Regions from separate parts of the Endozoicomonas sp. GU-1 genome, predicted to be linked through region 2. Evidence: predicted binding sites of a transcription regulator. Region 2 holds the regulator's gene; the other holds the start of a gene.
The links. Region 2 encodes FNR, which switches genes on or off when oxygen is low (the NO sensors DNR and NnrR bind a similar motif). Its sites were predicted from a motif close to TTGATNTANATCAA; they were not measured.

Region 1: the regulator FNR is predicted to act here: its motif matches at 4,794-4,807, upstream of ubiU (ubiquinone anaerobic biosynthesis protein UbiU).

What each region holds. Positions count from the first base shown of each region.
Region 1 covers NZ_CP114771.1:1,422,751-1,429,690, reverse strand. Annotated here, with positions in the region: gene menH (2-succinyl-6-hydroxy-2,4-cyclohexadiene-1-carboxylate synthase) at 1-656, shown strand, start outside; gene menB (1,4-dihydroxy-2-naphthoyl-CoA synthase) at 677-1,516, shown strand; gene menC (o-succinylbenzoate synthase) at 1,538-2,545, shown strand; gene menE (o-succinylbenzoate--CoA ligase) at 2,571-3,971, shown strand; gene thpR (RNA 2',3'-cyclic phosphodiesterase) at 4,095-4,736, shown strand; gene ubiU (ubiquinone anaerobic biosynthesis protein UbiU) at 4,862-5,869, shown strand; gene O3276_RS05825 (U32 family peptidase) at 6,002-6,874, shown strand.
Region 2 covers NZ_CP114771.1:1,884,114-1,891,053, reverse strand. Annotated here, with positions in the region: gene ttcA (tRNA 2-thiocytidine(32) synthetase TtcA) at 1-21, shown strand, start outside; gene O3276_RS07620 (hypothetical protein) at 135-344, shown strand; gene O3276_RS07615 (ankyrin repeat domain-containing protein) at 289-1,965, shown strand; gene O3276_RS07610 (TraR/DksA family transcriptional regulator) at 2,437-2,766, shown strand; gene O3276_RS07605 (hypothetical protein) at 2,816-3,292, opposite strand; gene O3276_RS07600 (adenine phosphoribosyltransferase) at 3,491-4,048, opposite strand; gene fnr (fumarate/nitrate reduction transcriptional regulator Fnr) at 4,128-4,886, opposite strand; gene hemN (oxygen-independent coproporphyrinogen III oxidase) at 5,401-6,795, opposite strand.

The DNA of each region.
Region 1 (6,940 bases), 460 kb from region 2:
TGGAGGAAGATACGCAGGGCGCGGACTACTTCTGCTATCGCCTGGAGCAGACGGTTCAAACCATTGAACAGGTGGAAGGCATCAGCCTGAAACGGTTCAACCTGCTGGGCTATTCACTGGGAGGGCGTCTGGCCATGGCGTATACCACTGCTTTCCCCCAGCGAGTGGCGCAGCTGTTACTGGAAGGAGCGCATCCCGGGCTGGTCAGTGAGCAGGAAAGAAGCGAGCGTTATTGGTCAGATCTGCAATGGGCCAGACGCTTTACTGAAGAATCAGTGGCTGATGTGCTTTTGGACTGGTATAAACAGCCGGTTTTTTCTGACCTGGATGATAGCCAGATTGGCTCTTTGATTGCTGAGCGATCAAAAGGCAGTGGTTTGATTCTGGCTAATGCCTTGATGGCATTCAGTCTATCGAAGCAGCCAGACTATCGCCGGGCACTTTCCCGGCTCAAGGCTGATTGTCAGCTCAGCGCCGGTTCACCACTGTCCGTTCATTATTTTTATGGTGAAAATGATCACAAGTTCGGGCAGCTTGGACAGCATTTGCTGACAGAGCATGTGATACACAGTGTCCACCCGGTGACCGGGTGTGGACACAATGTTCATCGGGAGCAACCAGAGGTTATGGCCCGGTTGCTCAGAGAGCTCTTCTGAAGAGCTATAAGGAGTTGGATATGAGCAAGCAGCTGGATTCAGGTGTGATCTGGGAAAACCTCAGCGGTGATTATGAGGACATTCTCTATCACCGGGCAGAGGGGATGGCCAAAATTACCATTAACCGCCCGGAAAAGCGTAACGCCTTTCGCCCACAAACCATTGTAGAAATCCAGAAAGCCCTGGAGTCGGCACGTTTTGATGAGTCGGTGGGTGTGGTGATTCTGACCGGTGCCGGTGATCTGGCTTTCTGTTCCGGTGGTGACCAGAGCGTTCGTGGCGATTCGGGCTACAAGGATGATAAAGGAACTCATCATCTGAATGTTCTCGATCTGCAACGTCAGATCAGAACCTGTCCAAAGCCGGTGATTGCCATGGTGGCCGGTTATGCCATCGGTGGTGGTCATGTCCTGCACCTGGTTTGTGATCTGACGATTGCGGCGGATAATGCCCGCTTTGGTCAGACCGGCCCGAAAGTGGGGTCATTTGATGGTGGTTTTGGTGCCAGCTATCTGGCACGTATCGTTGGTCAGAAAAAAGCCCGGGAAATCTGGTTCCTCTGTCGTCAGTACGATGCCAGACAGGCGGAAGATATGGGGCTGGTCAATACCGTTGTACCTCTGGCAGAGCTGGAGCGGACAACCGTAGAATGGTGTCGTGAGATTTTGCAGCACTCTCCTCTGGCGCTTCGCTGTCTGAAATCCGCCATGAATGCCGACTGCGATGGTCAAACCGGTCTTCAGGAACTGGCGGGTAATGCGACCCTGCTGTTCTATATGAGCGCAGAGGCACAGGAAGGACGGGATGCTTTCCTGGAAAAACGTCAGCCGGATTTCAGTCGCTTTGGCCGTAATTCTTGAAGCCACTTTCTTAATAGATCCATGAAAGACTGTAAGGCCGATATCCTGAGGTATCGGCTGCCTTTAAAGCAGCCGTTATGGCTGAAGCACGCCTGCCTGAATAAGCGCGAAGGGCTGATTTTGCGTTTGCGTATCGGTGACCGGTGGGGTTATGGCGACATAGCGCCACTGCCCGGGTTTAGCCGTGAGAGTCTTGCAGACGCGGAAGAACAACTTCAGGCTTTCTGTTGGGCCGTTAATGGTGGCAGGCCGTTATCTCTCAACAGTGCTTTTCTCACTGATGTTCTGCATTTGCAGCCAGTACCGTCAGTGCTGTTTGGTATTGAATCGGCTCTGTGGTGGTTGCAACAGGACCATTGGTTTGACCCGCCAGCAACCGGACCACTTTTGCTGGGTAGCACCGAAGATATCCTTCGCCGACTTGCACTGTGGCAGGGAAACTGGCCGACAGAGTTCAAGTTGAAGATAGGCAGAGACTCAATAGAAGACGACTGTGTGAGAATTAACCAGGTTCTGCAGGCTTTGCCAACGTCCGTCAGCATCAAGCTGGATGCCAATCAGCAATGGACATTGGATCAAGCCCTCAGGGTCGCTGCCTCTATTGATGTCGAGCGAATTGCTTATGTTGAAGAGCCGACTGCTCATGTGGCCGAATTCTCACAAATCTACCAGCAGACCGGGCTTCGCTTTGCCCTGGATGAAACGGTCCAGCACCCGGAATACCTTCTACACCCCATGCAGGGTCTGGCGGCCGTTGTGATCAAACCGACGCTGGTGGGTGGTTTGGCCCATTGCCGACAGCTGGTGACAACCGGCAGAAGCGTTGGTGTCAGGACTGTTTTCAGCTCTTCTTATGAGTCGTCTATTGGATTGCACATACTGGAGCAGCTCAGCGCTCAGTGGACACCGGAAGAACGACCGGGTCTGGACACCTTATCGGCTTTTACCGACAGCCTGACCTCAGCAAGGATTATTGCCGGTCAGCCGGTTGCCATTAACCCCGCTTTTTTTTCAGTAATACAGAGCTGAACAGAAGCATAGCAGAACGCCGTTGATGAAAACGATCTTCCCCGAATTGCAACACTGTCCCTTGCATTATCGAGCCATTCATCAGTCCTCCTGTACAGCGATTCAGCTGGAGGAGGGCAGAGTTACGTTTCGCCAGCTGGATGCATGGGTGGATGAGTGTTGTCGTATATATCGGGATAAGGGCATGAGAGCGGGCCGCCGTCTTCTGTTTGTCACCCATAAACCATTGGACACTGTGGTGGTTGCCCTGGCCTGCCTTCGTTCCCAATGGGTTTTCTGCCCGGTAAACCCGGCGTTTCCGGAAGCGCAAATGTCGGGATATCGTGATCGTATTGGAGCTGCGCTGTTGGCAGACAGCGCGGGTATCGATTTTCATCAACGGATTGCTCATGCACGGCCACGGCCGGAGAGCAGACTTCAGCCCATTAAGATCGATGCTGAAGCCGTTTACGACCTGATCGCCACCTCTGGAACGACGGGCATCCCAAAGGCGGTAGCGCACAGTTATAAAAATCATTATTTTAGTGCCCTGGGCTCCATGCATACCTTGCCATTAACCTATGGTGATACCTGGCTGTTATCCTTGCCGCTGTTTCATGTGGGCGGATTGGCCATTGTTATGCGTTGCCTGCTGGCTGGTATCACAATGGTGCTGTTTGAGCGTCGGTTGTCGTTGGATGACATGCTGATCAGACAGCGGTTGACCCATCTTTCCCTGGTGAATACCCAATTGTTCAGGCTGCTGCAGTCTGGGTTATCACTCTATGATTTGGGCGTACGTTATATTCTGCTGGGTGGCGGCGTTGCTTCCCCGAGGCTGGTGGAGGCGGTAAAAGCACAGGGGATCACTGTTCTGACCACCTATGGTCTGACCGAGATGGCCTCCCAGGTGTGTACCGGAGAGCCTCTGTTTACCGGTAGTGGTGTTACTTCCGGAGCGGTATTGCCATGGCGTGAGGTTCGTTTAACAGAGGAAGGCGAGATTCAGGTGCGTGGCGACACACTGGCCAAAGGGTATTTTCAACAGGGCGAGGTGACGCCATTTGCGGGTACCCGTGGCTGGTTTAATACCGGTGACCAAGGACGTTGGCACGGTGACCAGTTACAGGTCTGTGGTCGTATGGATAATATGTTGATCTCAGGGGGGGAGAATATTCATCCTGAAGAGATTGAGCAGGCTTTGCTGACCTTCCCGGAGATTGTCCAGGCGGTGGTCGTTGCCATGACGGATCCTGAATATGGTCAGCGCCCTGTGGCTTATGTTCAGACGGTGGACGGTACCCTGAATGAACCATTTACAAAAGAGAGGCTGGCAGGCAAGATAGCTAAATTCAAAGTGCCGGTACATATTCGTTTATTTCCTGAGCAGGTAGCGGAATCAGGGATCAAGATTAATCGCCGCTTTTTTCAGGCACTTTTGGAATAATACGACGATACAGGCAGATTTCTGCCAACAATGTACTAGACTAGGTTCAACAAACTTAGCCAAACCAAATTGCAGGGTGCAATTGGTTTGAATTTAGCAGTCAGACGTTGAAGTTAGAATAATATGAAAAATAACCCCGTTAGCTACAACGCTTCCAGCGCCCCGACCTCTTTTGAAGAGGCGCTGTCCCACAATTCCCCGGTCAGGGCTTTTCTTGCCGTAAAAATTCCTCTTGAACTTGCTGCAACGCTGCATAAGAAAGCCATCCATCGAGCCGGTGAAGGACATGTTCACGACTTGCGTTGGGTAGCTCCCCAGCAGCAGCACATTACCCTTAAATTTCTGGGCAATAGCTCCCCCCAACAGTTACAGCAGTTAATTAACAACCTTGAAAATGATCTGGCGGACTACCATACCTTTGACAGTATGACCGGTTGTTTTCGTTTCTTTCCAAATGGGCGAAACCCCCGGGTGCTGGCCCTGGAGATGCATTCAGGGCAGGAGTTAAAACGGCTTGCCGATATCTGTGAGCGGGCAGCTGTGCAGTCGGGTTTCAGTGCTGAAACCCGGAATTTTCGCCCCCACGTAACCCTGGGGCGGTTTAAACGACCAAGGTATGTCACTCATAGTCAGTATTTTAACCTTCCCAGTTTCCGGATGACGGTGGGTGAGGTGGTATTACTGGAAAGTGAGAGCACTGCAATGGGAACGCGATATAAATCTATCCATGCTTTTCCGTTGTTGCCTCTTGCTATTAGCGCATGAAAACACTGATGAGTAGATGGTTGTCTAGGTGTTGATACTTATTTTTCCGGCTATTTCTTGATAAGTATCAAGTCGGTTTTTTGTTCAGCGTGCTATGCTGCACAAAAACTACTGGATAATTCTCTATGGAACTGGTGTGTCCTGCCGGTAACCTTCCTTCCCTGAAAGCCGCTGTCGATAATGGTGCTGATGCCGTATACATCGGCTTTCGTGATGAAACCAATGCCCGCCATTTTGCCGGTCTTAACTTTTCTGATCAGAGGGCCATAAAGGCACTGGATTACGTTCATAAAAATCCCCGTGGAAAAAAGGTGCGGCTTTTTGTTGCGGTAAACACCTATGCCCAGGCGACCAACTGGCAGCGCTGGAAAAAAGCAGTGGATATGTGCGCCGACTTCGGTGTCGATGCCCTGATTGCTGCCGATATCAGCGTGCTGGACTATGCCAGCAAGCGATACCCCGATCTTAATCTTCATCTTTCCGTTCAGGCCTCTGCCACTAACCAGGCCAGCCTGTCTTTTTATCATGATCATTTTGGTATCAAACGCGCAGTACTGCCCAGGGTGCTGTCGTTAAAACAGGTTGAGCGACTGGCTCAGAAAAGCCCGGTGGAACTGGAAGTATTTGCCTTTGGCAGTCTTTGTATTATGGCTGAAGGGCGCTGCATTCTCTCTTCTTATGTGACAGGGGAATCGCCCAATACCGCCGGTGCCTGTTCTCCGGCATCCGCTGTGCGCTGGCAGACGACGGCCAATGGGATGGAAACCCGACTGGGAGGTTTGTTGATCGACCGTTTTGATCACCACGAGCAGGCCGGTTATCCAACCCTCTGCAAGGGGCGCTTTACGGTGAATGATCAGGTCAGTCATGCCATTGAGGAGCCTACCAGCCTCAATACATTGGATCTGATCCCTCAGCTTTATCAGTCTGGTATCAGTGCGGTGAAAATTGAGGGCCGCCAGCGAAGCCCGGCCTATGTTGCCGAAGTGGTGAGAATCTGGCGGGAAGCGCTGGACCATTACCGGGCGAATCCAGATCGTTTTACCACTAATGAACGCTGGATGGCTGGCCTTTCCCGTTTGTCTGAAGGTAGCCAGACTACACTGGGTGCCTATAACCGACCCTGGCAGTGATGTTGGCTGTTTGACACTCTCTTTTGATTTAAACCACAAAGACATGAGCCATAAAGGTTTACATGCCTTACTTTCTTTGTGGCTGGCAGATCGCGTTTTCGGGTAATGCCCGGCGCAGACAGGGAATAAACTATGCAAATTACCCTTGGCCCACTACTGTTCTTCTGGCCTAAACAAGACGTTATGGCGTTTTACGAGAAAGTCGCCGAGTCCGCCTTTGAACGAGTCTACCTGGGAGAAGTCGTCTGCTCGAAAAGACGCGAGCTGAAGCTGGATGACTGGTTAGCCATTGCCAGGTTATTGCAGTCTAAAGGCAAAGAAGTCGTTCTATCGACACTGACGCTGATTGAAGCTGAGTCTGAGCTGGCTCAGGTGAGCAAGGTCTGTGAGAACGAAGACTTTACTGTAGAAGCCAATGATATGGCTGCTGTCCACTATCTATCAAAAGCGGGCATCCCTTTTATTACCGGTCCTTCGGTGAACCTGTACAGTGCTGAAGCATTGCAGGTTCTGCATGGTACCGGTTTAAAACGCTGGGTTTTGCCGGTTGAACTCTCTTATGAGCACCTTAAGTTGATTATGGGGCGTTTGCCAGAGCTGGGCATTGATGATCTGGAAACCGAGGTATTCAGCTATGGCTATCTACCACTGGCCTACTCGGCCCGCTGTTTTACCGCCCGAACCCATGAGCTGAGCAAAGACAGCTGCGAGTTCAGCTGTATTAAGTCATCAGCAGGTATTCCCCTGGCGACCCAGGAAGGTGATGCGCTGTTTACCATCAACGGTATTCAGACACTGTCTGGTAGTTGTCATAATATTCTGGATCAGTGGCAGGTGATGGCCAGTGCCGGAGTGAAGGCCATGCGTCTTTCCGGGCATTCAGAGGATATTTTAAAAGTGGCTGATGAACTGGCGCAGGCAATGCCGTTGGGGAGTAAGGTCATTACTTCTGACATTCAACATTGTAATGGCTATTGGTCAGGGAAGCCTGGCATAACCCATTGAGTAACAGGGAGCAATTATAGAATCATGTTTTTGTGGCAGTACTTGTATGTGAACCTGTAAATTAAA
Region 2 (6,940 bases):
GTAAAAATCATTACTATTTAGGGCCTGTTGACGTTCAATTCAGATCAGACTGCAACGGTGCGCCAATAGCTGGCAGGACAGCTTCTGTGCTGCCTTTCAGGAACCAGCCCACAATTTTTCTGTCAATAGTGTTTATGAAATCACCGGTTGTCCATGAATTCAACCGGGTACACGGTGACCTGAATACTGATGGAAAATTCAACTTCTCCAGTTTCCAACCCGACAAGGCAACCATTAAACGATGTCTGTCCGATTTGTCTGGTTGGCTTGTTTGGACACAACAGGGTAGTGATTACCCCTTGTCGCCATCGCTTTCACGAGCGATGTGTGACCCCCTGGCTTAACAGCCGGCAGTTGTCCAGACGAACTTGCCCGGTCTGTCTTAATGCAGCAGTGCCACTGATGCGAGAGGGTGGGGCGAAGCTCTATGAGTACTCAGTGTACAGCGAATCAATGCCCCTGAGTTGCTGTCGCTCCGGAAACCTGGCACAGCTTCAGCAATTGCTGAGCCTGGACCCGAGTATTGTCTTTGCCCTGTTTCGTACCGGTGACACAGGTCACCATGTCCGTCTGCTGTATATGGCCGCCAGCAATGGGCAAATAGGTTGCGTCAGGGCTTTGGTGGCAGCGGGGGCTTCGCTGGATGTCCCGGCCATCAATAACGGCATGACCCCACTGCACATTGCCCTGGTCAATGGCCACCTTGATGTGGTTAATTTTCTGATTCAGTCCGGTGCGGGTCTCAACATGACTAACCGGGATGGTGATGCAGCCCTTCATCTGGCAGCCAGGCTGGAAGATGGTAAGTTTGCCGAAGCATTGGTTCTGGGAGGGGCAAACCCTGCCACCAGGGACAGTGATGACCGAACGGCACTGCATATTGCTGCCCTGGAAGGCCGTTGTGAGTGTGCCAGGATACTGGCCCGGAACCCGGGCATTATTGATACCGTGGACAGCCGTGGCAGGACACCCCTGATTCTGGCGACCAAGGCCGGCCACAGGGCGGTTATGGATATTCTCATCAGCAATGGGTGTAACATGACCATAGCCAGCCGTCATGGCCGGGTGGCAGTTCACCATGCGGCCACCGGTGGTCATGGCCACTGCCTGCGATTACTTGCCGATAAAGGTGCGAACCTTGACGCAGTGACCCCCGTTGGCAGAACGGCGATGCATTACGCTGCCATGCGAAACCATAGTGAATGTCTGGAGATCCTGATTGATAACAACGCCAACGTTGAGGCGTTGGTCAATTGTGGCTGGAATGCCCTGCACCTTGCTGCTTATCATGGACACCTTGAAAGCGTGCAAACCCTGATCCGCAGGGGGGCCAATATCCAGGCCTTTACCAACGGCAATAGCGTTATGACAGCGCTGCACATAGCCACCCGATGCAACCATCTTGGGTGCGCCAGGGTCATCGTTGAGGCTAACGTGGATTTTTCGGCAAGGGACTCGGCTGGCAACACGGTGTTACACGACGCCGTCATCAACGGCAGGTATGTGTGCCTGCGCCTGTTTATTCGCTCCGGTGCTGATCCTGACATGACCAACGCAGAGGGTCAGACCGCACTGCATCTGGCGGTGCTTAAACACCGTTGCAATAGCCTGAAAGCCCTGGTCCAGGCAGGTGCTCAGCTTGATATTAAAGATAATTCCGGCCGTACGGCCATGCACTATGCCGTTGATATGTCCTTTATTCATTTCTCCTTTAATGCTTCCCTGAGCCTGCTGATTCGAGCGAAGGCGGATCTGAATATTCCCGATCAAGACGGCAATACCGTTCTGCATCTGGCGGCATTCAATGGCAACCTGAAAGTTGTCAGGATGCTGTTGAATGCCGGCGCAGATCATCGGGTGAGAAACAGACATGGCAGGACTCCTTTGGTACTTGCCAGACAGCTTAATCACACATCCTGCATCGCCTGGCTGAAACGGCTGCCTTATTTGCGGCCACCGCAGTAGGGCAGCTTATTCTCGGGCAGGCTCCTAGACGGGCGCTATTCTCGGACAAGCTCCTAGTACATGGTTTCACTGAGTTTGACGGGTTGTCGTGCTTCCGCACTCCGTTCGCCCTGAGCCTGTCGAAGGACGGAAACTCCGGACTCTGATAGATCGTGCCAAGCACCCTTCGACTCCGCTCAGGGTGAACGGAGATCGTACACGTCAAACTCATTGAATTGATGTACCAGGTGGGAAAATGTTTTTCCGGATTGAAACTGAATATTACGTTTACGGTATCAATGATCTACTATTTGAATTCATGATTTTGGAAAGAATCAGTACGCCGCAGGTTGGTAATTACTTTATCCGTTTTTGTGAGTGGGGATAAGGTTCGTCGGCGTTGTTTTATGGTAAAGAGTGACCTTTTGACACAACCATTGTTTATAGAATAAACAGCAGGATTCTACAGTATTTTTGTGCAGGGGTAGCAAAATGACAAATCATGATAAGTGGCAGAAATGGTTGATGGCTCGCAGGGATGAGCTGAATACGCGTCTGGGTAAAATTAAACAGGATGCTTCCCGAAAAAACAGTGCCGACTGGTCTGAGCAGGCGCAGGAACGGGAGAATGATGAGGTTATTGATGCACTGGGTAACGAGGCGGTGATTGAACTGGGTAAAATTAACCGCGCCCTTGATCGTATAAATGAGGGCGATTACGGTTTCTGCCTGTCCTGCGGTAAGGAAATTCCGGTTCAGCGCCTTGAGGTTATGCCTTATGCTGACCTCTGTGTTCAATGTGCTGAGGCCAAGGGGTTGTAGGGGAGCATCCATCATCAAGGCGATAAGGGAGCAGGCAGGCTGAATCCTGTTATGCCGGTTTGGCTGCAGCCTGGTTAAAGTACGTTGACTCCTCTGTGGAGCAGCCTGATTCAATAATCATCTTTTGATAGCTTTCGCAGAAGCTCTGGAGTGTTCCGGGGTTTCTGCTGTGGAAGTGCTTTTGCCATAATCTGGCCATGGCAGTGATGTCTTCTTTATCAATATCTTCGATCTGAATACCGCAGCGGTGATAGATAAGCCAGGCAATGGCGGTGGCGTAAACCAGGTTGGTCGCCAGTTCATGATGGGGGTGGGAAAGAAACTCCCGCTGGCTGGCCAGTCCCCGGACTTTGCTGGATAAGTCAGCGTTCGGGGCCAGAAACAGGTCCCAGATATTGCGGTGCATGCGTGGGGAAATCTGATAGATACCGAGCGCCTGGTGATTGGCCTGTTTCAGATGAAAACCAAGCCCGGACTCTCTGGCCGCGGTACCAAGCAGCAGGTTCTCAGCAGTAGGGCTCCACATACCCAGATGCTTGAGTGCGGGGCGAACAACATAGTGCCTTAGTTCCTTGGCGCATATTCCCATTTGCAAAGTCCTTTTTCCGGGTAGATCCCGGTCTGTGCGTCCTGTAATTGCGGGAGTGGCTCTCAGATCCAGACATTGACCCTGGATCTAAGAGACATATCGTATCATCCCTGAAATTCTGAACTGAGGGTGGTTTTACTCACCGGCAAAATTGCACAGGGCATAGGTTGGAATGCCCGCCGCATTGAGTCTGTCAGCACCCTTGAGGTCTGGCAGGTTGATGATAGCTGCAGCTTCCAGTGTGCTGGCTCCTGCTTGTCGGATCAACTGATCGGCAGCCAGCAGTGTGCCTCCGGTGGCGATAAGGTCATCCACCAACAGAATGTTTTCACCGGGCTTAATGGTGTCTTCATGCATTTCCAGTACGGCTTTACCATATTCAAGGTCATACTCGACACTGAGGGTTTTGCCGGGCAGTTTGCCTTTCTTGCGAAACAGTGCCAGCGGCTTGTTCATGATATAGGACAGTGTCGAGCCAAGCAGGAAACCGCGGGCATCAAGCGCGCCAATGCGATCAAAAGTCTGGTTCTCATAACGCTGAACCATGACATCCACGGCCTTACGCCAGGCTTCCGGGTTTTCAAACAGTGTGGTGATATCCCGAAACAGGATGCCTTCATGGGGCCAGTTGGCGATGGTTCTGATTTGCGTTCGCAGATATTCCTGAACGGATGAACATTCGTTTGTATGCATGGGAGGGAGCATGCCGCTGTCAGTCAATGGATAAAAAGGAAGAAGCCACCTCAAAGGGTAGCTTCTTTAGAGGATAAAGTCAGGCGTTGGTAGCAATAGGGTTGGGTTCCAGGGTTTTTCCCCCGGCCAGGGCACAGAGTTCAACCGAGTTGCGAATTTCGATTTCCTTGCCCACGGCGGAGATCAGGCCGTTTTTCTGGAATCGGGTAAATACACGACTAACCGTTTCTACCGCCAGGCCCAGGTAGTTCCCCATCTCATTTCTCGACATGGACAGACGGAACGACTGCGAAGAAAAGCCCCGGCGACGAAAACGGCTGGCCAGGTTAATCAGGAAGGTGGCAATACGTTCATCGGCGTTTTTCTTGGACAGCAGCATCATCATTTGCTGGTCTTCACGGATACGCTTGCTCATCAGGCGCATCAGATGTCGGCGCAGTTCCGGGAATTGATCGGAAAGGGTTTCCAGTTGCTCAAAAGGAATCTCGCAGATCATGGTGGTTTCCATCGCCTGGGCCGACACCGGATAGGTATCCGTATCCATACCGCTCAGGCCAAGAATTTCGCTGGGCAGGTAAAACCCGGTGATTTGTTCCTCACCTTCATTGGTCGCTGTGTAGGTTTTGAGAGCCCCTGAGCGAACAGCAAAGACGCTGGTAAAGGGGTCACCTTCCAGAAACAGGTGTTCGCCTTTTTTCAAAGGACGCCCACGCTTGATAATGTGATCCAGCTGATCGATATCCTTAATGCTCAGTGCCAGTGGCAGGCACAGTGAGCTGAGGCTGCAGTCTCTGCAAGCCACATGGCTCGGCTGTCGGACGTTGGGCTTTGACGTCATTGAGAGGCCTCAAAGTCGTATTTGGCGAAATTCGACACTGTTTATGGAAAACCAAGTGTATGAAAAGTATTACCGGAGTGTAAATCAGGTATGTACGCAACCGGGCAGACCCAGGGTAGGGGTTTGGTGCTGCTTTAGCAATGCGTCATAAACTGCGGTGGTTCCGGTGAGCTTTCATCTGCCGTGTCGTCTATCCAGCCCAGGGCTGACCCTGATAATAGTATGGTCATGGCTCCTGGTGGTTGTATGTCTTTATCCCTGGAAAATCAATCTGACATTGTCTTATGTCACAGGATTAAATTTTCGTTCGTGGTATTTAACGGACATGACAGATTTTGCACTTATGTTTCAAGTAAATCAATGTGATAGTGGTGGCAAGTCGTCGTCAGTTTCAGTTTTTTGCTGATAAGCCGGTGAGCTGCAGAGAGGTTTCGGTTCTGTGCGGGATGATCAGTCATTGTCGGTACTGGCGGGAGAGGGGCTCCGGAGCCTGGTGATTGCTCCGGAGTGCTGCTCAGATAACCTTTGAGTAGAGCGTCTTTTCTTTCATTTCCGGTTGATGGAGATAGTGGTCGAACTGCATACAGATGTTACGGATCAGCAGCGTTCCCTTCGGCAGTACTTCCAGCAAGCCATCGCTATTGAGACTGATCAGGCCGTCCGCCCTCATCGGCTCCAGTCTTGCCAGCTCATCCCGGAAGTAATCCCTGAATTGAATATCAAACCGCTGTTCAATATCGCTGAAATGCAGTTTGAAGTGGCAGATCAGCTGGGTAATCACTGCCTGGCGGACTTTGTCATCAGCGGTCATCTTCAGACCGCGAACCATTGGCAATTGCTGTTCATTGAGCATTGCACAGTACCGGGCTTCATCGGTGCTGTTCTGAATATAAGTGTCGCCTACCTGGCTGATGGCAGACACGCCCATGCCGATCAGGTCGCAATGGCCATGGGTGGTATAACCCTGAAAATTCCGGTGCAGCGTGCCATCCTCCCGGGCCATGGCCAGTTCATCGTCTGGCAGGGCAAAGTGATCCATGCCGATGTAGATGTAGCCCTGATCCAGCAGCTTTTCCGTGGCCTGATGCAGAATGTCCAGCTTCATTTCCGGCGCTGGCAGATCCTGCTCATTGATCCGGCGCTGCGGCTTGAAGCGGTGGGGCAGGTGGGCGTAGTTAAACAGGGATAGCCTGTCCGGGGCCATATCAACCACACGATCGATGGTTGCCATAAAACTGTTGGTGGTCTGGAAAGGCAGGCCGTAAATCAGGTCCATGTGTACCGAGCGGAATGCCATGACTCTGGCAGCATCAAGGATGGATTGAATCATGCTTTCAGGTTGAACCCGGTTAACGGCTTGCTGAACTTTGGGGTTCAGGTCCTGAACGCCCATGCTGATCCGGTTGAAGCCGAGGTCCCTCAGGGTGCCCATCATGGGCCAGTCTACTTCCCTGGGGTCCAGTTCAATGGAGTAGTCTGCGGTATCGCTTTGGGTCAGTTGGAAGTGCTGGCGGATATGCCCCATCAGATCCGTCATCTGATCTCTGCTCAGAAAGGTCGGTGTGCCGCCGCCAAAGTGGAGTTGCTCGACCCGCTGTTCCTGACTGTAGAGTGCTGCCTGCATCTCTATTTCACGAAACAGGTATTCCAGATAACTATTGGCGCGCCCACGGTGTTTGGTGACTATTTTATTACAGGCGCAGTAATAACAGACATGGGAGCAGAACGGAATATGAAAGTAGAGTGACAGGGGCTTGATGGCCCTGGCACTGGAGTGGGCATTGTGCTGATATTTCTCAATATCAAAGCTGCCATCAAACTGCACCGCCGTGGGATAGGAGGTATAACGCGGGCCTGAGTGGTTGTATCGGTGAATCAGGTCTTTATCCCAAACTGGTGCGGTATTCATTATTGCTCTCGGTAATCTTCATGTCTTATTAGTCAGTGTGTTCGCCTTCTGGTCGGTCTTTTGTGCCGGAAAGGGTAAGGCAAAAACAGTCGGTATTACGTCATGATGTTTTTGGCTAGTTTAGAAAGATTTTCAAGGTTGTTCT